DNA from 2 places in the Mesorhizobium sp. M4A.F.Ca.ET.022.05.2.1 genome. Region 2 is predicted to be linked to the other one. Evidence: predicted binding sites of a transcription regulator. Region 2 holds the regulator's gene; the other holds the start of a gene.
What was found. The regulator HrcA, encoded in region 2, represses chaperone genes, less so after heat shock. The targets are predictions, from matches to a motif close to GTTAGCACTCNCNNNNNGNGAGTGCTAAC.
Positions count from the first base shown of each region.

Region 1: a site for HrcA is predicted at 1,215-1,243, ahead of groES (co-chaperone GroES). Genes of this name have one in related genera too.

Region 1 is NZ_RZOJ01000032.1:157-10,418, forward strand. Features, by position in the region: partial or broken gene EN745_RS06165 (hypothetical protein) at 1-205, opposite strand, end outside; gene EN745_RS06170 (class I SAM-dependent methyltransferase) at 278-1,072, shown strand; gene groES (co-chaperone GroES) at 1,305-1,601, shown strand; gene groL (chaperonin GroEL) at 1,671-3,326, shown strand; gene EN745_RS06185 (zincin-like metallopeptidase domain-containing protein) at 3,484-4,485, opposite strand; gene EN745_RS36835 (hypothetical protein) at 5,097-5,666, shown strand; gene EN745_RS06195 (cation:dicarboxylase symporter family transporter) at 5,673-6,872, opposite strand; gene EN745_RS06200 (hypothetical protein) at 7,580-7,969, shown strand; gene EN745_RS06205 (hypothetical protein) at 8,159-8,404, opposite strand; gene EN745_RS37445 (hypothetical protein) at 8,579-8,713, opposite strand; gene EN745_RS06210 (hypothetical protein) at 8,706-9,176, opposite strand; gene EN745_RS36840 (DUF6074 family protein) at 9,776-10,024, shown strand.
Region 2 is NZ_RZOJ01000160.1:941-11,202, forward strand. Features, by position in the region: gene EN745_RS18230 (low molecular weight protein tyrosine phosphatase family protein) at 1-197, opposite strand, end outside; gene hemW (radical SAM family heme chaperone HemW) at 249-1,406, opposite strand; gene rdgB (RdgB/HAM1 family non-canonical purine NTP pyrophosphatase) at 1,408-2,055, opposite strand; gene EN745_RS18245 (VOC family protein) at 2,055-2,465, opposite strand; gene rph (ribonuclease PH) at 2,649-3,365, opposite strand; gene hrcA (heat-inducible transcriptional repressor HrcA) at 3,508-4,590, shown strand; gene EN745_RS18265 (hypothetical protein) at 4,737-4,934, shown strand; gene EN745_RS18270 (sorbosone dehydrogenase family protein) at 5,059-6,399, shown strand; gene EN745_RS18275 (LysE family translocator) at 6,537-7,154, shown strand; gene cysK (cysteine synthase A) at 7,346-8,326, shown strand; gene EN745_RS18285 (glutathione S-transferase family protein) at 8,460-9,080, shown strand; gene EN745_RS18290 (RNA polymerase sigma factor) at 9,240-10,262, opposite strand, start outside.

The sequences.
Region 1 (10,262 bases), on a different contig from region 2:
GCGTCACGGTCGCGTCGACATGCAGTACCGCGATGTCGGCTTCCGGCCTGGCCGCCGTGCCGGCAAGGATCCGGACCGAATGGCCACGGCGCTTCAGCTCTTCCAGCAGGTCGAAGAGCATATACGGGCTATCACGGCGTAGCAGCAGCCCACGCCGGCTCTGAAACCGGTCGAACTCATGCGTGATGACCGCGATGCGTGCCATGCGCCCCATTGGCTTCTCGAGCGTCCTCGATTATTCGATCGAATACAATGCGCTAACCAACCCAGGGTTTGCATGACAGAGCACTGGAATGCAATTCGCAAACACTGGCAGTTGCTCGGCTCGCCGTTGCGGCCGCCGGCTCAGGTGGTCGAGGCCTATGAACGCGAGCTCGAGCTTGCGCAATCGCACGTCGTCATGCTCGGCGTGACACCGGAGCTCGCCGGACTTGGCGCCACAATGATTGCGGTCGACGAGTCCGCCGACATGATCGCCGGCATCTGGCCGGGCGACACCGATATGCGCAAGGCGGTGCGAGGCGACTGGTTCGACCTGCCGTTTCCCGGTGCGAGCATCGACGCGCTGATCGGCGATGGATGTCTCTCGGCGATCGGCGACGCCGAAGCAAGACGGGCGCTTTTTTTGGCGATCGCGAGCGTGCTCAAGGCCGACGGCCGCGCCGGCATAAGGCTTTACGCCTCTCCCGAAACCCCGGACGACCCGAAGGATGTCCGCGCCCTGGCGCTGGGCGGTGGCGTCTCGACCTTCCACGAGCTCAAATGGCGCGTGGCCATGACCGCAATCAGCGGCGTGCCCGACTACATCATACCGGTGACGAGAATCTTCGAACAATTTGAAGCGATTTTCCCCGATCGCGTGGAGCTTTCGGCGCGCACCGGATGGGACCTGCCGGTCATCGGCACCATCGACGTCTACCGCAACTCTTCGGCTATCTACAGCTTCGCCCCGGCTGACGCGGTGATTGGCGAGGCGCATGCGTTCTTCGACAATGTCGGCGTCGTTCCGACCGGCACCTACGGGCTCGCCGAACGTTGCCCGCTGCTGGTGCTGCGCTCGCCAAGGCGCTAAGGGGCACCTATGAAATTCCTTCGCGATCCCATCAGCGAAAGACCGCGTTCCTGATGCGAATCCAGGCCGGGAAAAATTTCGCGCGGTTCGTTCCTTGCGCGCGCCTTGACTCTCGAAACCCTCCGGCCTATCTCAGCGCCACGTTAGCACTCGCCTTGCGTGAGTGCTAACTCATATCCGGCCTCGCCGGATGGAGGAACAGTTCTCACCGTTCTCATCGAGGAAGACACTTATGGCAAAGTCCAAGTTCCGCCCGCTTCATGACCGCGTGGTCGTTCGCCGGGTCGAATCCGAATCCAAGACCGCCGGCGGGATCATCATCCCGGATACGGCGAAGGAGAAGCCGCAGGAGGGCGAGATCATCGCCGTCGGCTCCGGCGCTCGCGACGAAGCCGGCAAGCTCGTGCCGCTCGACGTCAAGGCCGGCGACCGCATCCTGTTCGGCAAGTGGTCCGGCACCGAAGTCAAGCTCAATGGCGAAGACCTTCTGATCATGAAGGAATCCGACATCATGGGCATCATCGGCTGAACATCGGCCTCACCGTCAACTGAATCTTGAATCTGCGGGTTCGCCCCGAACCCCTGCCAGGAGCTTACAATGGCTGCAAAAGACGTAAAATTCTCCCGTGATGCCCGCGAGCGCATGCTGCGCGGCGTCAACATCCTTGCCGACGCGGTGAAGGTGACGCTGGGCCCCAAGGGCCGCAACGTCGTCATCGACAAGTCGTTCGGCGCCCCGCGCATCACCAAGGACGGCGTCACCGTCGCCAAGGAGATCGAACTTGAGGACAAGTTCGAGAACATGGGCGCGCAGATGGTCCGCGAAGTCGCTTCGAAGACCAACGACATCGCCGGCGACGGCACCACGACCGCGACCGTTCTCGCCCAGGCGATCGTCCAGGAAGGCCACAAGGCGGTTGCCGCAGGCATGAACCCGATGGACCTGAAGCGCGGCATCGACCTCGCCGTGACCGAAGTCGTCGTCGCTCTCGGCAAGGCCGCCAAGAAGATCAAGACCTCCGAGGAAGTCGCTCAGGTCGGCACGATCTCGGCCAATGGCGACGAGTCGGTCGGCGCCATGATCGCGGAAGCGATGCAGAAGGTCGGCAACGAAGGCGTCATCACCGTCGAGGAAGCCAAGACCGCCGAGACCGAGCTGGAAGTCGTCGAAGGCATGCAGTTCGACCGCGGCTACCTGTCGCCCTACTTCGTCACCAACGCCGACAAGATGGTCGCCGATCTGGAAGACGCCTACATTCTCCTCCACGAGAAGAAGCTGTCCAACCTGCAGGCCATGCTGCCGGTGCTCGAGGCTGTCGTGCAGACCTCGAAGCCGCTGCTCATCATCTCGGAAGACGTCGAAGGCGAGGCGCTGGCCACGCTGGTCGTCAACAAGCTGCGCGGTGGCCTGAAGATCGCCGCCGTCAAGGCTCCGGGCTTCGGTGACCGCCGCAAGGCCATGCTGGAAGACATCGCCATCCTCACCGGTGGCCAGGTCATCTCGGAAGACCTCGGCATCAAGCTCGAGAACGTCGGCCTCAACATGCTCGGCCGCGCCAAGAAGGTGTCGATCTCCAAGGAGAACACCACCATCGTCGACGGCGCCGGCAAGAAGGCCGAGATCCAGGGCCGCGTCGCCCAGATCAAGCAGCAGATCGAGGAGACCACCTCGGACTACGACAAGGAGAAGCTGCAGGAACGTCTGGCGAAGCTCGCCGGCGGCGTTGCGGTGATCCGCGTCGGCGGTGCGACGGAAGTCGAAGTCAAGGAAAAGAAGGACCGCGTCGATGACGCCCTCAACGCGACCCGCGCGGCCGTCGAAGAAGGCATCGTTGCTGGTGGTGGCGTCGCGCTGCTGCGCGCTTCGGCCAACATCAAGGCCACCGGCGTCAATGCCGACCAGGCCGCCGGCATCAACATCGTGCGTCGTGCGCTTCAGGCTCCGGCCCGCCAGATCGCGGCCAACGCCGGTGCGGAAGCATCGATCGTTGCCGGCAAGATCCTTGAGAACAAGGGCGCGACCTTCGGCTACAACGCCCAGACCGGCGAGTATGGCGACATGATCGCCATGGGTATCGTCGATCCGGTCAAGGTTGTCCGTACGGCTCTTCAGGACGCGGCCTCGGTCGCCGGCCTGCTGGTCACCACCGAAGCCATGATCGCGGAGGCTCCGAAGAAGGAGTCGGCTGGCGGCGGCATGCCTGGCGGCATGGGCGGCGGCGGCATGGGCGGCATGGGCGGCATGGATTTCTAATCCAGCTCTGGCAGCTTTCGCAACGAGAGGGCGGCATCAATGCCGCCCTCTTTTTTTGCGAACCTCGGTCCGATGAACGATCGACGCCAACGCCGGCCATCGGCGTTAGGGCAACCTCAAAAGAACTGTCGAGTTGGTTGCGCGCGGCTTTGCGTCATCAGAGGCGCAAGGCGGTCGCGTGTGAGGATTGCGCGCTCCCATAGGCGGTTTCGGCATGTGCCTCGCCTTCGACATCGACATTGCGGCCAAGCAGGAAATCGGCGGCTTTCGAGGCATGGCTTGCGGCGCGGAAGATGGCGCGGTTGTCCTCGCGCAAAACCGTCAGCCATGAGCCGATGTAGTCGGCATGGCGCACGCTCGGCTCGATGCCGAGACTGCTGCAGATGAAGGCTGATGCGATTTCGGCGACCAGTTCCTCGCGCGCATAGGTGTTGGACCCGAAGGAGCCGGACAGGTCGCGCGCGAGTCGCCTCGGGTGGCCGGTCCAGTGTCCAAGCTCGTGAAAGCAGGTCCGGTAATAGTCGATCTGGTGGAAGAAAGCCGGCTGCGGCGGCACCTGTATGGTGTCGCTGCCGGGCATGTAGAAGGCGCGCTCGCCGCCGATGCGAAAATCAGCGCCGGTTGCATGAATGAGCGCCTCGGCCTGCGGGACCATCTCGCGCTCAGGCAGAGGCTCGCCGGCGGCGTAAAGATGTTCGGGCAGATTATCGCACTGCGCGACATCGAAGACGGTGAAGCGCTTCAGGAAGGGCACCGCCTGCGGTTCGTCGCCATCGGTGTCGGCGCGTTGCTTTTCGTTCTTGGGAACAAAGCGGTCAGCGTGAACGATGGTGGTGCCGTGCTCGCCCTTCCTGACATTGCCGCCAAGCGAAAGCGCCTGCCGGAAGGTGAGCCAGTTCTGGCTGGGGAAACCGCGCTCGATGACCGCGCCCCACAGGATCAGGATATTGATGCCGGAATATCGGCGCTGGGTGGCCGCATTCCGCGGCAGGCCGAGGCCTGTCCTTGCCCTGCCCCACGGCTTGACCCATGGCACGGTGCCGCGCTCCAGTTCGGCAATGATGCGGTCGGTGATTTCCTGATAAAGGCTGGCGCCGGTGCGCCCGCCACTGTCTGCGCCAGCCTGTCGGCTGCCGCAACGTTTGTTGTTTGCACGCATCGTGATGTCCTCCGCTCTACAATCGCGCGCCCTCCCCGGAAGCGGGGTGGGCGGCAAAAGCGACCGGAAAGGCCCGCCGTCGGAGGCGGACTGCATCAGCAGGACCGGAACGGAGTGGAGGACCCGAAAGCGACAAGCGAAGGGTTGCGGGACGCCGCGGCGGGCCTAGAAGGGAGTGCTGCCCACCCTGCGCCAGGGGGAAGGCCACAATAGAAAGACGCCGGCCGACAGGCCGGCGACCGTCAGCAGCCGAAGGCTGCCCCGCGCCAGGGGGCGATGCCGCAGGGCCAAGACCGCCTGAGCTTGCCGAAGAAAAGCGGGCTCGGTTCACGAGCACCCGGCCAGCGACTTCAGGCGCGGGCGCTCAGGATTGTTGTTGGCGCCCACGGCAGCTGGATGACCGCAACAAGATTACGAGGAGCGACAGCAAAGCCAGCTGCCACAAACGGCACGCTCCGGCAACAACAGCGTGGCCGGTCTACAGATGCTGCCCCGCACGAGAGCCAGCACGCTTTGAGCGCGCATCGGCGATGCAAGCGTTGCAAGCTGGCCATGTCCACAAGGTCGGCGACCACTATATCGCCGACCACCAACGCGGGCGTACCGTCTAAGTGCAGACCTTTCGCGAGTGCGCGGACCGCGCATTTCATCTGCGATGGCCGGATCTTGCATTCCCGCTTGAGCTGCTCAACGTCAAGGCCTACACGCGCTGCGATCTTGAGAGTGACCCTTCAACTGGGGGAAATCATAAGGGCGCGGTGGAATTCGTCGAACTTTCCCTGTTTTCTCGAGGCGAGTGCGGCGAAGGCTGGGAATTGGGAATCCGGTCCCAGGACCGGGAACTGTTTGATCACAAGCTTCAGATTGGGTTCATGCTTGAAGGCTTTTTGGTAGTTGATATCAGCCAGTCTGCAATGCGGACAGTTGTGGTAGTCATTGAATATGACCAGAACGGCATCGCCTTGCGGGTTGCCGGCGATTGGCGAAGGAGATCGTTGTCGAATGCGCCGCTCCACTTTTGCCTGTCGGTCGACCACGCCTGCCGGTGCAGGTTCGCGCTATATTGGCTCGCCAGCAAGGCGAGGAGTAAAAGAAGAGCTGCGACAGTGATGGCAGTCGGCTTAGACATGAGTCTCCAATCCATGGACGGCGTGGCAGCAACGGCCGCCTTTTTGGTGTAAAATGGGTCAGTTTTGATCGTGCCCCGCAGTTGCTACAGGCGCACAGGTGCCGGTGCGATCTGGCGGTTTCTCAAATACGGCTTTGCGCCATCGGGTCCACCCCAATAGCTGAGCGTCGTTCGCACGGGGAATTGTGTTCACCACGCCGGGCGACTTGACCGTCCACCGCCGGAGCGCTGAACGGTCCGCTAGTGAGGCGCTCCCCGAATCGTCGTTTATCCCGCTCGCCCCGGACCGGGTGACAGCCAGCGTTGCCGCTACGCTGCGGAGAAAAACCGTCAGCGCGTGGCATTCGGACATAAGCTGATCGACGCCAAGAATAAGCCCCACGGAGGTGACCGGTGCGGCCGGAACAAGAAAGAGCGTTGCAGCCATTGTGACGAGGCCTGCACCGGTAATGCGGGTTGTTCCGTTCGAAGGGAACAATGCGACAAACAGCATGAGGATCCGGCAGCCGATCGGGAGATCAGTTTTCGTCGCTTGGGCGATGAAAAGGGCGGCGAGCATCATATTCGTGCCGTCCAGATTGAATGGAATGAGACCCACGACCGAATGCGTGGCGCCGGCCCTTTCCATCTTCTCCATGAGCGAGGCCAGCGCGGCCTCTGAGGAGGACATTGCGAGCAGCAGCTCGTCCTTGATGTATCGGACGAGAGAGAAGAGCGAGCGGCCGTTGTAGCGGCAGACCGCGCCGAACAGGACCGAGAGGAACAAGACTTGCAGGATGTCGCCTTCCGCGAAGGCATTGGCAATCGTTGACGGGATGATGTTCATCAGGAAGCTGGTCACGGACTGCTCGTGAGCCGTGGCCACATAGCCCTTAACGGCTTGGACATCGAGCGAGGCCGGATCGATGTTGAGGCCGGCGCCAGGCTGAACGATATTCGCGACAATCAGCCCGACAACAAAAGCGAGCGTCGAAAAGGTGAGAAAATAGACCATCGCCTTGGCGGCAACTCGGCCGACCTTCTGCAGATCGCTCATGCCGGCAATGCCGGTCGCCATTGTCAGGAAGATGACAGGTACGGTGATTATCTTGACGACATCGACGAAGGCATCGCCGAGCGGCTTCAGGCTGTGGCCGGTCTCCAAATGGAAATAGCCGATTGCGGCACCCAGGATTATGGCGGCAAGTACCTGCACGTAGGTCCGGGCAAAATGGCGCTTGCGGGGCGCTGCGATCGCGCGGGGAACTCTTGGAACCAACACCGTCTCTCTCCTTGACCGGATCGGGGTGGGGCTCCTCCCTCTCCCATGCAGTGCTCCGGTCGAACGCTGCGCCCACTTCGGCGCAAACGATGTGCCAAATAGCAAAGAGGGGAAAACGCGCAGGACCTCACGCAATGCTTGCGATTCGCTCTCCCACACTCGTGCAGTGGTTGCCTGTCGCAACTATGGAAGGGTCGATTCTTGGGAACTCCAAAGGCCGCTCTTTGCGTCGAGCAGCTTGGCTGCCTGGAAGGTTCCCTCTTTGCCTTGCGGTCTGCGAGCTGAGTCCAGATCGTCATCATTTGGCTGCGCGCCGCACGGGGCTCGAAAGATTCAATCGAGGACGGGTCCTCTTGGAAAACGGGGGCAGCGTTGGTCAAGCCCTTCCACCCTGCTGTCCCAATGGTGTTCAGAAGCTCAGTTCACGATCAAGCGATGGATCAGCGTCATCTGGCGTTTGCGCCATCGCGGCGGCGTTGCAACGGGTCTGCCAAAGATGAGAAGGCCGCGAGGCAGGGTCCGAGACCTAGACTCCAACCTCATAGCGCGCTCGGCTCGCGTTCGGAAGGTTCGAACCGCAGCACGATCAGGTGGCGACACCGTTGGTCGGAACCGGAACCCGACGAATGATCGTTCGTGACCGACATCTGTGAACAAGCAGTATGTGTCATTGCAATCACCACCCGTTGCGCGGAAATGCCCATATGGCCGTGAATGAACTGGATTTGGTGATTTTCCAGATGGCGGTGGAAAGCGTCCGCTTGCTCTCTTCAAGCTTTGATGAGAAGGCGGCTGAGATAGCCACGAGGAGCCGTGGTAGCCTTCTTTTTGACGTGCGGGTGGACGGTGACCTGGAGGTCCAGCGAGTCGCAGCCATTGGATATCCAGGCGACAAGATCGGTGTGGTGGCATTGGACCGAGAGGGCCTTGTTAGCTGTTGTTGCCTAGTCAATGGCACCTTCTCACCTTTCATTGCACCGTTGGAGAACTGGACCAGCATGCCCCTTTCGATGCAGGCCCAGATCGATGTCACAGGCTATGCGAGGCTCCTTCTGGCCGCCTTGCGAAATGCTGGACATATGCTGGACAGGTAGCATCGCGATGATGTCTGTGATGAGATGGTGCAAACGGCTGGATGAGGCGATCGCTTGCTGGCAGCTTTGGCAACAAAGCGATCGGTGAGTTCGCAATGCTGGAACACGTCCTTTAGACTCTGCAGTTAAGTTAGCGGACTACCATCTGACGAATGCCCTCTGACAGTCTGCATGGCGCGGCATGCCCTCTTAGGAATGCAGCCGTGGTTCTACACCATCGGCTGTTTTTGTGTCGAAGGCGACGGGCACGCCATGAACGAAGGAAGCGGCCGCCAACAGTTCCTCCAACTCGCGGTCGGTGGCCTTGCATGCCGGCATTAGTGTTCGGATGGCGCGGATCGCCTGCGCCATGGAGAGAAAGCGGACCCTTCCCCTGGAAAGGACATAGGCTTCTGCGGCTTTTTCGACGGTGACGGTGTGAAACGAATTGGTCATGACGAATTCCTCCCTGAACCCTGACCAACCCGACTTATGGCACGAATTCGACCGCCTTCAAGCCTATGTCCGATTGCGGACAATAGCTGCGATTCGTTCAAAACCGCTGATGCTTTTGGGCGACCTGGTGAGGGGCAAGGAGACGTCGGCTGAACCCGTTTCAACCGACATGCTTCAGGCAGCGGCCAGGCCGAAATAACGCTGCTCCTCCTTGTCATAAGCGCCATGTGTGAGCTTTATCAATCCGGCACGGTCGATGATCGTGATCTCGCCGCGCTTGGCGTGCACCAGTCCTCGATACTCAAGCATTTGCAGGGCCGTGGTGACCCCGGGCGGTGGGCGCGAGCATGGTCGCCAGAAATTCATGCGTCGGGAGGATCTTATCTCCTTCCGCACGGTCGTGGACCATCAGCTGCCAGCGGGCCAGCCGTTCTTCGATCTTGGAGTGGCCATTGACCAGTGCCGTCCGGCATGATTGGACGAGGAACGCGTGGGCATAATCCAGCACTGAGGTGCGAAGCGACGGGCTAATCGCAGGGCGAAGGTTTTCAACCGGCAGGCGCCAGGTAGTGCTTTCCTTTCCGAGAATGACGGCAATTCCTTTCATCCCGTCATAGCCGACAATGCCGACTTCACCTTGCCGCCCGCCGGTCATGGTGGCGACCACCGACGCGATGCCCCTCTCGGGAAAATATACGTTCTTGATCGGCTGATGCGCGACCTCCAACTGGTCCTTGATGCCCGGTTCGACGTGATGCAGCGATGGTCGCAAAAGCGCGAAGTCCTGCGGGGTGAGGGCTTCAGCACCTGGTCGCGAAAGAGGGATCGGGCAAGGCTCTCTTCCAACGGGGCAAGAGCGCGTACGTCTTACTGTCGGCTGCACCGAAGTAAATGCCGGCCGATGCCAAAGCATAGGCTTCGAAACGCGCGATTGCAAAGCCCTGTCGGGGCAGTGCAGTCATGCTAGAAGTCGCGCCGCCTACGATAGGCAGCGGATGACATGATTCCCTTCTGCGGCGGCCACCAAGAACGGCTCGGGCACGCTTTAATCGTTCATACACAAGCTCGCAGGAATGTAAGCAGCGGAACAATCGGGTGATTCGTACCGCCCTGCCCTTTCAGAGATCAAGTCATTGGACGTCAATTCGGCTGGAACGCCTCGTCGAACGGCCCAGGAAAATGCAGCCGGATGAGCAATGGTGGTTCACCTTATGTGCGGTCCCGGATATGCGGTCCGGCGGCTCATCTCCCAATAGCTTGTCGATGGGGAAGTGGAACTCGTCATGTCGCCGCGAACCGTCACCGCGCTAGCGGGGCTCTTTTGAAGACGCCGGTGTTTTTCTTTGTGGAACTGAATCTGTGAGGTGATTGATGCATGAATCAAACATTTGCGTATTTCCGCTGCATCGGCGACGTATATTGGTCGAAAGTATCGCCCAGGCCCTCGAGACCAAGAACGGCGAGGCGGCGAGTGCGTTCTGGCGCTGTGCTGCCAAGAAAATGCTCATTCAATTGTCCGATGTAGGAATTGCGCCAGAGCTCGCTGCGCAGGAGGTTGGAAGCCTTCTTCATGCGGTCTTGGACGACATGGCCAACCGAACGGTAATGCACAAAGCATAGGCTCGGGCGCTGTTGGACCGCGCGTCAGCTCGGGTCCTTATCAGGGGACTGCTCCGACTGGCCGACGGTCCGGCCAAACCGGCATACCGGCAAAGGTTTGAGGTTGCGATCGCTCACGGCGGCCGGTCCAATATTCTAAGACGACCTCAGAAGCCACGTTGGCTTCTTTGGACGAAGCGGAGGGGCGCCATTTTGGCGTGCTCACGCTGGACTGCGGGTTGCGCCTACGGAAATCCAA
Region 2 (10,262 bases):
TTCTTCTGCAGCTTGGCGCGGTGCGCCTTTTCCATCACGAAGATGATGTCGGCCCAGGCGACGAGCTCATGCGTCAGCGGATTGTCGGCGTCGTGATTGGTGCCGGCGGATTCGACCTCGATATCCCTGCGTTTGGAAAACACCTGCTCGGCCGTCGGGCTGCGCAAGCGGTTCTGGCTGCAGAGGACGTTCTTCAAGGGTTATTACTCAAGCATGATCTTGTCCGAAAACCGGTATCACTTTCGGGCTTAGCGCGCCAGGTCCGCCACCACGGCATCCAGCACGATCATCCCGGCCGTCGTCGCCCGCAGCCGCGAATTGCCGACCGGCGCGACAAGCCCTTCTTCCTGCAGCACCGCCAGTCGCGCGCTTGACAGGCCGCGTCCGGAAAACGCCTCGTAGCGCGACAGGTCGATGCCTTCGGCCAGCCTCAGCCCCATCAGCAGGAACTCGTCGGCCTCTTCCGAGCGCGTCAAAATCTCGCCGCCGGTGACGCCATGGCCCCTGGCCTCGACCAGATTGGCCCAGGTCTCCGGCATCCTCTCGGCGATCGTCACCGTGCGGCGGCCGTTCTCAACGAATCGGCCATGCGCGCCGGGGCCGACGCCGACATATTCGCCGTAGCGCCAGTAGGTCAGATTGTGCCGGCTTTCCGCGCCAGGCCTGGCATGGTTGGAAATCTCGTAGGCCGGCAGCCCATGCGCGGCGGTCACCTCCTGCGTCAGCGCGTAGAGATCGGCGGCATGGTCGTTGTCGGGAATGGTGAACTTCTTCGCCGCGTGCAGCGCGTGGAACGGCGTGCCTTCCTCGATCGTCAGCTGGTAGAGCGAAAGATGGTCGGCGGCATGGCCGATCGCCTGCTCGAGCTCGGCCTGCCAGCCCTCCGGCGTCTGGCCCGGCCGGGCATAGATCAGGTCGAAGGAGAGGCGCGGAAAGATCTCGCGGGCGAGACCGATGGCGTGCAGCGCCTCCTCGACATTGTGCAGCCGGCCGAGGAAACGCAGATCCTTGTCGTTCAGCGCCTGCACGCCGAGCGACACCCGGTTGACGCCCGCCGCGCGGTAGCCGCGGAAGCGTTCGGCCTCCACCGAGGAGGGATTGGCCTCCAGCGTCACCTCGATGTCGCTGGGCACCGTCCAGTTCCTTGCCACGGCGTCCAGCACGGCGGCCACCGTTTCCGGCTTCATTAGCGACGGCGTGCCGCCGCCGAGGAAGATGCTGGTCACCTCGCGCGGCCCGGTGCGGGCGCGCATCGTCGCCAGTTCCGCCTCGAACGCGCGCGCAAAGCGTTCCTGGTCGACCGGCTGGTGGCGGACATGGCTGTTGAAGTCGCAATAGGGGCATTTGGCCGCGCAGAACGGCCAATGGATATAGACGCCGAAGCCGGGGCCGCGGTCGAGCAGCATCTCAGGCCGAGCCCAGCCGCGCTTTGGCGAATTTCTGGAAGGCGCGGGCGCGGTGCGACAGCGCCGTCGGCTGGCCGGGCTTCCAGCCGTGCTTTTGCTCGGCGCTCATCTCGCCGAAGGTCTTTTCGAAACCATTGGGCAGGAACACCGGATCGTAGCCGAAGCCGAGCGTGCCGCGCGGCGGCCACACCAGCGTGCCCTCGGCTTCGCCGCGATAATATTCGGCCTCGCCGTCGGGAAACGCCAGGCAGATGACGGCGACGAAACGGCCCGTGCGCTGCGCGGCTTCAGCCGCGCCGACCTCCTGCATCGCCACTTCCGTGCGCTGCATGGCCATGCCGAAGTCGCGGCTGCCGTCGGGCGTCTCGGCCCAGTTGGCGGTGTAGACGCCGGGCGCGCCGTCGAGCGCGTCGACGCAGAGGCCGGAATCGTCGGACAGCGCCGGCAGGCCGGTCGCCTTGGCGGCAGCGTGTGCCTTGATGTAGGCATTCTCCTCGAAGGTGGTGCCGGTTTCGTCCGGCTCGGGCAGGCCATATTCCTTGGCCGATTTCGCCTCGAAGCCGAACGGCGCCATCAGGTCGGCGAACTCGCGCAGCTTGCCTTCATTGTGGCTGGCAACGACGATTTTGTGTCCGTTGAGCTGATGCATCAGAGGCCCCAGATCCTTGGCTCGGCGAATTCGATCGAATTGCCCGAAGGGTCGCGAAAATAGATCGAGCGCCCGCCTTGCGGCCATTCGAAGTCGCTTTCGATGGCGACATCTTTCGCCGCGAGGTGCTGGCGCCAACCGGCAATCTCCTCCGCGCTCGCGGCAAAGCAAAGATGGCCCTCGCCCACCGTGCCATGCGGCGGCACCTTCAGCCTGGCATCGGGTGCCGGCGGGATCTTGGTCGCCTCGGCGTTGAACAGCAGCAGCACGCCCGTCCCGCAGCGGAAGAAGACGTGGCGGCCTTCGACCTTGGCGATCAGGTCGAGGCCGAGCACGTCGGCATAGAATTGCTCGGCAGCGTGCAAGTCGGTGACGTAGAGCGCTGATTCCAAAATTGCCGAGGGTGTCACGAGGCACCCCCCTCTGGCCTGCCGGCCATCTCCCCCTCAAGGGGGGAGATTGGCAGTTCTCGTGCCGCTGCACCCCTTGCACCGCCGATAATTGGCGAAGGCCGGCCGTATATCCAATCTTGCCCCTTGAGGGGGAGATGGCCGGCAGGCCAGAGGGGGGTGCCCAGGCTCGGCATTCGAAACCTACGCCACCGCCATCTGCTGCAGGCTGACCAAGCGCGAAATGCCTTTCTTGGCGAGGCCCATCAGCGACGCGAACTGCTCCTCCGAGAACGGCTCGCCTTCCGCCGTGCCCTGGATCTCGACGATACCGCCCTTGCCGGTCATGACGAAATTGGCGTCGGTGCCGGCCGAGGAATCCTCGAGATAGTCGAGGTCGAGGACCGGCTGGCCGTCATGGATGCCGCAGGAGATCGCCGCGACATGGTCCTTCAGCACCTTGGCGACGCTGGCCATCTGCCGCGCCTCCATCCAGCGCAGGCAGTCATGGAGCGCCACCCAGCCGCCGGTGATCGAGGCGGTACGGGTGCCGCCATCGGCCTGGATCACGTCGCAGTCGACAGTGATCTGCTGCTCGCCCAACGCCTGCAGGTCGACCACGGCGCGCAAGGAACGGCCGATCAGCCGCTGGATTTCCAGCGTGCGGCCGCCCTGCTTGCCGGTTGAAGCCTCGCGCCGCATGCGCTCGCCGGTCGAGCGCGGCAGCATGCCGTACTCGGCCGTCACCCAGCCCTTGCCGGAATTGCGCATCCAGGCCGGCACTTTTTCCTCCAGGCTTGCCGTGCACAGAACATGCGTGTCGCCGAACTTCACGAGGCACGAACCCTCGGCGTGCTTGGAGACGCCGCGCTCGAAGGAGATGGCGCGCATTTCGTCGGCTTGGCGTTTGGAGGGGCGCATCAAGGCCTCTTTCTTCTTTCTTTTGGTTTTCAAGGATTCGTTGGCGGCTTGTAGACGCATGCGGCGCATGGCGCAAAGGAAAATGGACCGGGTTGCGCGGGCACGGCCTAAGTCTATATTTGAGCAGGAGGTTTTGGCTCGAATGACCAAGGCAGTCGATCCGGCATCGCAGTCGCCCGCGCTCCAGTCGCTTGATATGCGCTCGCGCGATATCTTCCGGCGCATCGTCGAATCCTATCTCAGGGATGGCGAGCCGGTCGGCTCGCGCAGCCTGTCGCGCATCCTGCCCTCTTCGCTGTCGCCGGCCACCATCCGCAACGTGATGAGCGATCTCGAGCATCTCGGCCTGATCTATGCCCCGCATATCTCGGCCGGCCGTTTGCCGACGCAGACCGGCCTGCGCTTCTTCGTCGACGCCTTTATGGAGCTTGGCGACCTCTCCGACGAGGAGCGCCGCATCATCGAAGCGCAGGTGCGCGCCTCCGGCTCGGGCGCCACGCTGGAGCATATGCTGACCGAGGCCAGCCAGATGCTGTCGGGCATGTCGCGCGGCGCCGGCCTTGTGCTCGCCGCCAAGAACGAGGTGGCGCTGAAGCACATCGAGTTCATCCAGCTGGAACCCACCAAGGCGCTGGCCGTGCTGGTGTCGCAGAACGGCGACGTCGAGAACCGCGTCGTCGACCTGCCCGCCGGCACCACCGTCTCGCAGCTGCACGAGGCCTCCAACTTCCTCAACGCCCATATCCGGGGCCGGACACTGGCCGAGGCGCGCGTCGAGATCGCCCGCATCAAGGACGAGACCAGGGCCGCCCTCGACACGCTGTCGCAGGACCTGGTCGAAAAGGGCCTGGCGGTCTGGGCTGGCGCCGAAAGCGGCCTGCCGGCACGGCTCATCGTGCGCGGCCGCGCCAACCTGCTCGAAAACGTCACCGCCCAGGCCGACATCGAATTGCTGCGCCATCTGTTCGAGGATCTGGAGACGCAGGACGGGCTGCTGCAACTGCTCGACCTCGCCGAGGAAGGGCCCGGCGTGCGCATCTTCATCGGCTCGGAAAACAAGCTGTTTTCGCTGTCCGGCTCGTCGCTAGTCGTGGCGCCCTATCGCGATAAGGACGCCCGTGTCGTCGGCGCACTCGGCGTCATCGGTCCGACGCGGCTTAACTATGCCCGCATCGTGCCGATGGTCGACTATACGGCGCAGCTCATTTCGCGCATGCTGCGTTAGGTGTGAGGCCGGCCTGCAAATGGCGATCTCCCGCGCTTCCGGTGCTCACGTACTTCAAGTACGCTCCGCTCCGGTTCTCGGAGACCACCATTTTCGACCCGGCCTGACCGGATCTCAGTACACCTAGGCAGTGGAGGAGAAGAAAAATGGCGCTGGAATCGCTCAAGGCCCAGATCAGCCTGCTGCTCGAGGAAATGGTCAACCAGCCCGAGGACCAGCACGAGATCCAGGAGCAGCTGCGCGAGAAGTTGCAGGAATTGCGCGCCATGGGCCTGCCGCTGCCGGCCGATCTGGTCGCGTTGGAAAGGCGCCTGGACGATGATTTCTATGCGGAAGGCAGCTGAGCACCCACACTACCACCCTTAAGTTCACCTGTGCCCCCTTCGTTGCGGAACGCCGGTCTGATTTTTCCGTTTGTCCCGTACCTGGCCTTGACTGACCATGGCCAAACCAACCCTGGAGGACGGTATGATCCGGTTTGCCAGTCTTGCGGGAGTTGCCATTCTCGTCGCCACCGCAGCGCTTGCGGACCAGCCGGTGTTGACCGGCAGCAAGGCTTTCGGCGACTGGAAGGCCGACCGTCCGGGAGTGCGCCGGCTGATCAAGCCGCAGGACCTGCCGGCGCCCTACCGCACCCGCTCGTCATCGAACGGCCCGGGCGTTGGCGATCGTCCCGAAGGGGTCAAGCCGCTTCTACCGCCCGGCTTCTCCATCGAACTCGTTGCTTCCGGCATCGACAATCCACGCGTCGTACGCGTGGCACCCAATGGCGACCTGTTTGTCGCCGACAGCAAGGCCAACCAGATCCGCGTCTATCGCCTCGCCGATGGCGGCGCGAGGCCGGCGCAGCAAGCCATTTTCGCTGAAGGGTTGACCCGGCCCTATGGCATCGCCTTCTACCCGTCGGGCGACAGGCCGCAATGGGTCTATGTCGCCAACAGCAACAGCGTCGTGCGCTTCGCTTACCGCGACGGTGACCTGAAGGCGCAGGGCAAGCCGGAAACCATCGTCCCGGACATCCCCTCCAGCCATCACTGGACGCGCGACATCATCTTTTCGCCTGATGGCAAGACGCTCTACCTGTCGGTCGGATCGGGCTCCAACGTCGCCGAGGACATCGGCGCCGAGCCGGAAGGCGGGCTCGCGCAATGGGCGGCGTCGGCACCGCTCGGCGCGAGCTGGGGATCGGAGGAAGGGCGCGCCGACGTTCTGGCCTTCGATCCGGACGGCAGGAACCGGCGCAGCTTCGCCACCGGCCTGCGCAACTGCTCCGGCATGACGGTGCAGCCTCAGACAGGCGCGCTCTGGTGCGTCGTCAACGAGCGCGACGGGCTCGGCGACAACGTGCCATTCGAATATGCGACGACGGTCAGGCAAGGCGGCTTCTATGGCTGGCCCTGGTATTACATCGGCGCCAACGAGGACCCGCGCCACAAGGGCGCGCGCCCCGACCTTGCTGGCAAGGTCACTGTTCCCGACGTGCTGATGCAGGCGCATTCGGCGCCGCTCAGCATCGCCTTCTATGACAAAAAGAGCTTCCCGGCCGAGTATCAGGGCGATGCCTTCGTCGCCCTGCACGGCTCCTGGAACCGCGGCGTGCGCACCGGCTACAAGGTGGTGCGGCTGAAATTTGAGGATGGCAAGCCGACCGGCGCGTATGAGGATTTCGCCACCGGCTTCGTCATCTCCGACGACGATGTCTGGGGCCGGCCGGTCGGCGTCACTGTCGCGAAGGACGGCGCGCTGATCCTCACCGAGGACGGCAACGGCACCATCTGGCGCGTCACCTATGGCGACGGCCGGTCCTGATTGAGCCGGCCTGGGGAATCCTGTTGGGGCCGCCTCGGGTTGACCCGGCGAGATCTGGTGCAATCGAATCCAGTCCTCAGGAAATTCAATTCCATTCGGATGTATGCGACAAGGCGCACTCATCTGGACCGAAAGCCATGACGCTCACCGGATTTGTCGCTTACAGCGCCGCCCTCGGCATCGCCGCTGCCATTCCGGGCCCCGGCGTCACCGCGCTTGTGGCGCGGGCGCTGGGTTCCGGCTTCCGTTCGTCGCTGGCGATGTCGTTTGGCCTGATCCTCGGCGATCTCACCTATCTCACCGCCGTCATGCTCGGTCTTGCCTTCGTCGCGCAGACTTTCGGCATGGTTTTTCTCGCCATCAAATGGGCCGGCGTCGCCTATCTCGCTTTCCTCGGCTGGCGCTTCTGGACCAGCGGCATCACGCCGGAGACTGTCGAGGCGCGAAAGGGCAAGGGCGGGCTCGTCGCCTCCTTCCTTGCCGGCCTCACGGTGACGCTCGGCAATCCGAAGACGATGATCTTCTACCTCGCCATCACGCCGACCATCGTCGACCTGAAGACGATCACGCTGGCCGACTATGGCATCCTCGTCGCGCTCACCGTCATTGTCCTCTTGGTCGTGCTGGTGCCCTATCTGGCGCTCGCTGCGAAGGCGCGCTGGTTCCTGAAGTCGCCGCGCGCGCTGAGGGCGCTGAACCGCACGGCCGCCGGCTTCATGGTCGGCGCGGCGGCGGCGATCGCGGCCAGGCAATAGAGCACCCGTCTCATCGCGCTTCCGTTTCGGCCAAACCATTCCGGAAACAAGCCGATCCGGAAAATGCTTTTCCGGGGCGGCAGCGTTTTCAGCACGCGCGCCACTCGGATATTTTCGACCGGCAGCCTATCTTGCGCGGCTGAAAGCCCTATTCTGTCGCTGATGCAATTGCCTGTCCTGGGAGCGAAACAATGAACAAGCCCGTCACCTCCGCGCGCGTGCCCGGCCGCGGCCGCGTCTTCAATTCGATCACCGAGACGATCGGCGACACCCCCCTGGTGCGGCTCGACAAGTTCGCGAAGGAAAAGGGCGTCGTCGCCAATCTCTTGGCCAAGCTCGAATTCTTCAACCCGATCGCCTCGGTCAAGGACCGTATCGGCGTTGCCATGATCGAGGCGCTGGAAGCCTCTGGCAGGATCGCCCCCGGCAGGACGACGCTGATCGAGCCGACCTCCGGCAACACCGGCATTGCGCTCGCCTTCGCCGCCGCCGCCAAGGGCTACAAGCTGATCCTGACCATGCCGGAGACGATGTCGGTCGAGCGGCGCAAGATGCTGGCGCTGCTCGGCGCCGAGCTGGTGCTGACCGAAGGTCCCAAGGGCATGAAGGGCGCCATCGCCAAGGCCGACGAGCTTGCCGCCACCTTGCCCGACGCCATCATCCCGCAGCAGTTCGAGAATCCGGCCAACCCCGAGATCCACCGCCGCACCACGGCCGAGGAGATCTGGAACGACACCCAGGGCGAGGTCGACATCTTCGTCGCCGGCATCGGCACCGGCGGCACCATCACCGGCGTCGGCCAGGTGCTGAAGAAGCGCAAGCCCTCGCTGCATGTCGTCGCCGTCGAGCCGGAGGCTTCGCCGGTGCTGTCCGGCGGCCAGCCCGGCCCGCACAAGATCCAGGGCATCGGCGCCGGCTTCGCGCCGAAGATCCTCGACACCACGATCTATGACGAGATTGTCAGGGTCTCCAACGAGGATTCCGTCGCCAATGCGCGGCTTGTCGCCCGCCTCGAAGGCGTGCCGGTCGGCATCTCGTCGGGCGCCGCGCTGCAGGCGGCGATCGTCGTCGGCTCGCGGCCAGAGAACAAGGGCAAGACCCTGGTCGTCGTCATCCCGTCCTTCGCCGAACGCTACCTGTCGACCATCCTGTTCGACGGGCTGGGGGCGTAAGCCTCCTCAATGAACGGTCGCGGGACGCTGGACCGCTGAAAAAACCCGTGTGGCGTCCGCGCCGCGCTTGAGCGCGGCACCGCTTCCAGTGCAAACCTCCACCGGCCCCGCGCGGGCGGTTGGGAGGGATTTGATGTACAGACTTTACACACGCCCCGGCAGCGGCGGCTTCGTCGTCGAGGCGGCGCTTGCCCTGGCCGGCGCGCCGTTTGACCAGATCGACGTGCCGAAGAAGGACCCGCCCGACCAGGCCTTCCTCGACATCAGCCCGTTGAACCAGGTGCCGGTGCTGACCTTGCCGGACGGCCGATCGATCACCGAGTCGGCGGCGATCTGCATCCTGCTCGCCGAGCGCCATCCGGAAGCCGGGCTGGCGCCGGCGGCGGGTTCGCCCGGCCGCGCCGACTTCCTGCGCTGGATGGCCTTCATGTCGTCGGTCCTCTACCCGGCGGGGCTGCGCTACTATTATGCCCATCGCTACACCGTGACGCCGGACGGCGTGGAGGCGGTGAAACAGGCCGCGCTGAACGAGACGGAGCGCGGCTTTGCCATCCTCGACAAGGCCCTCGCCGGCCGCGACTGGCTGGTGGGCGAGCAGCTATCGCTGGCCGACATCTACCTGATCATGCTGGTGGCCTGGCATCCCGAGATCGGCAAGGTCGCCGCTGCCTGGCCCGATATCGAGCGCCTGTGGGCCAGGCTGCGCGATCATGAGCTGATCCACAAACTGAATGCCGCCCACGCGATGTGGTGAGCGGCCTCTTAACCAGGTGCCGGGAAAAGGCCATCATAGCAGGCCGGAACCTTGTCCTGGAGAGAGCCCATCGAGCAGGAAGCCGAGGCCTTTCCGGAAAGCACCATCCCAAATGGAAGAGATGGGAGTTGGCTGGCGACGCTCTAATCGCGCCGCGGCCTAGTTGCTGCCCGCTGTGAGCTTCGCCCGCTTTTCCTGCAGGAAGCGGCGCACGGCCGGGTCCCGTTCGAGGCCGATCGCGCGGTCGTAAGCCTCGGCCGCCAATCCGGTCGTGCCGAGCCTCGCCAGCAGGCCGGCGCGGGCAGCCCAGTAGGGCTGATAGTCATCCAGCCGCTTGTCGTCACCCAGCACGTAAAGCGCTGCCAACCCGGCCGCAGCGCCCTCATCCTCGGCGATCGCCACGGCGCGGTTGATCGCCACAACAGGCGAGCCGGCGAGGGCCAGCAGCGCGTCGTAAAGCTGGCGGATCGCTGCCCAGTCGGTGCGGCCGCCGCGCCGCCGCGCCGTGTGGGCCGATTGCACGGCCGCCTCCAGCTGGTAGCGGCCGATGATCCCCTTGGCGGCGGCACGTTCGAGCAGGTCTTCCGCCTCGTCGATCAACGTGTCGTCCCAGAGCGCGGTGTCCTGCTCGGCAAGCGGCACAAAGTCACCTTCCGGGCTGCGTCGCGCCGCCCGCCGCGCTTCGGCAAACAGCATCAGCGCCAACAGCCCTACCGCCTCCGGCTCGTCCGGCATCAGCGAGGCCACCAGCCGGCCGAGCCAGATGCCCTCGGTGGCGAGGTTGCGGCGCCGCGTCTCGGTGCCGGCAGGATCGGTCCAGCCTTCGGCGAAGGCGGCGTAGATCGCCTCCAGCACCGCGTCCAGCCGCTCGCCGAGCTTGGCCCGCTCCGGCACCCGGAACGGAATGCCGATCTCGCGGATCCGGGTCTTGGCGCGCACCAGGCGCTGGCCCATCGTCGCCGGCGAGACCAGGAAGGCCGAAGCGATGGTCGCCGCGTCGAAGCCAAGGATGGTCTGCAGGATCAGCGGCGCGCGCACGCTGGCCTCGATCGCCGGATGGGCGCAGGCAAACATCAGCCGCAACCGTTCGTCCGGCAGCTCTTCGTCGGTCATGCGGGCCTCCACCTCCTCGGCGATCAGCTTGAGATGATCGCGCGCCGCCTCGCCGGTTTGCCGCCGCCG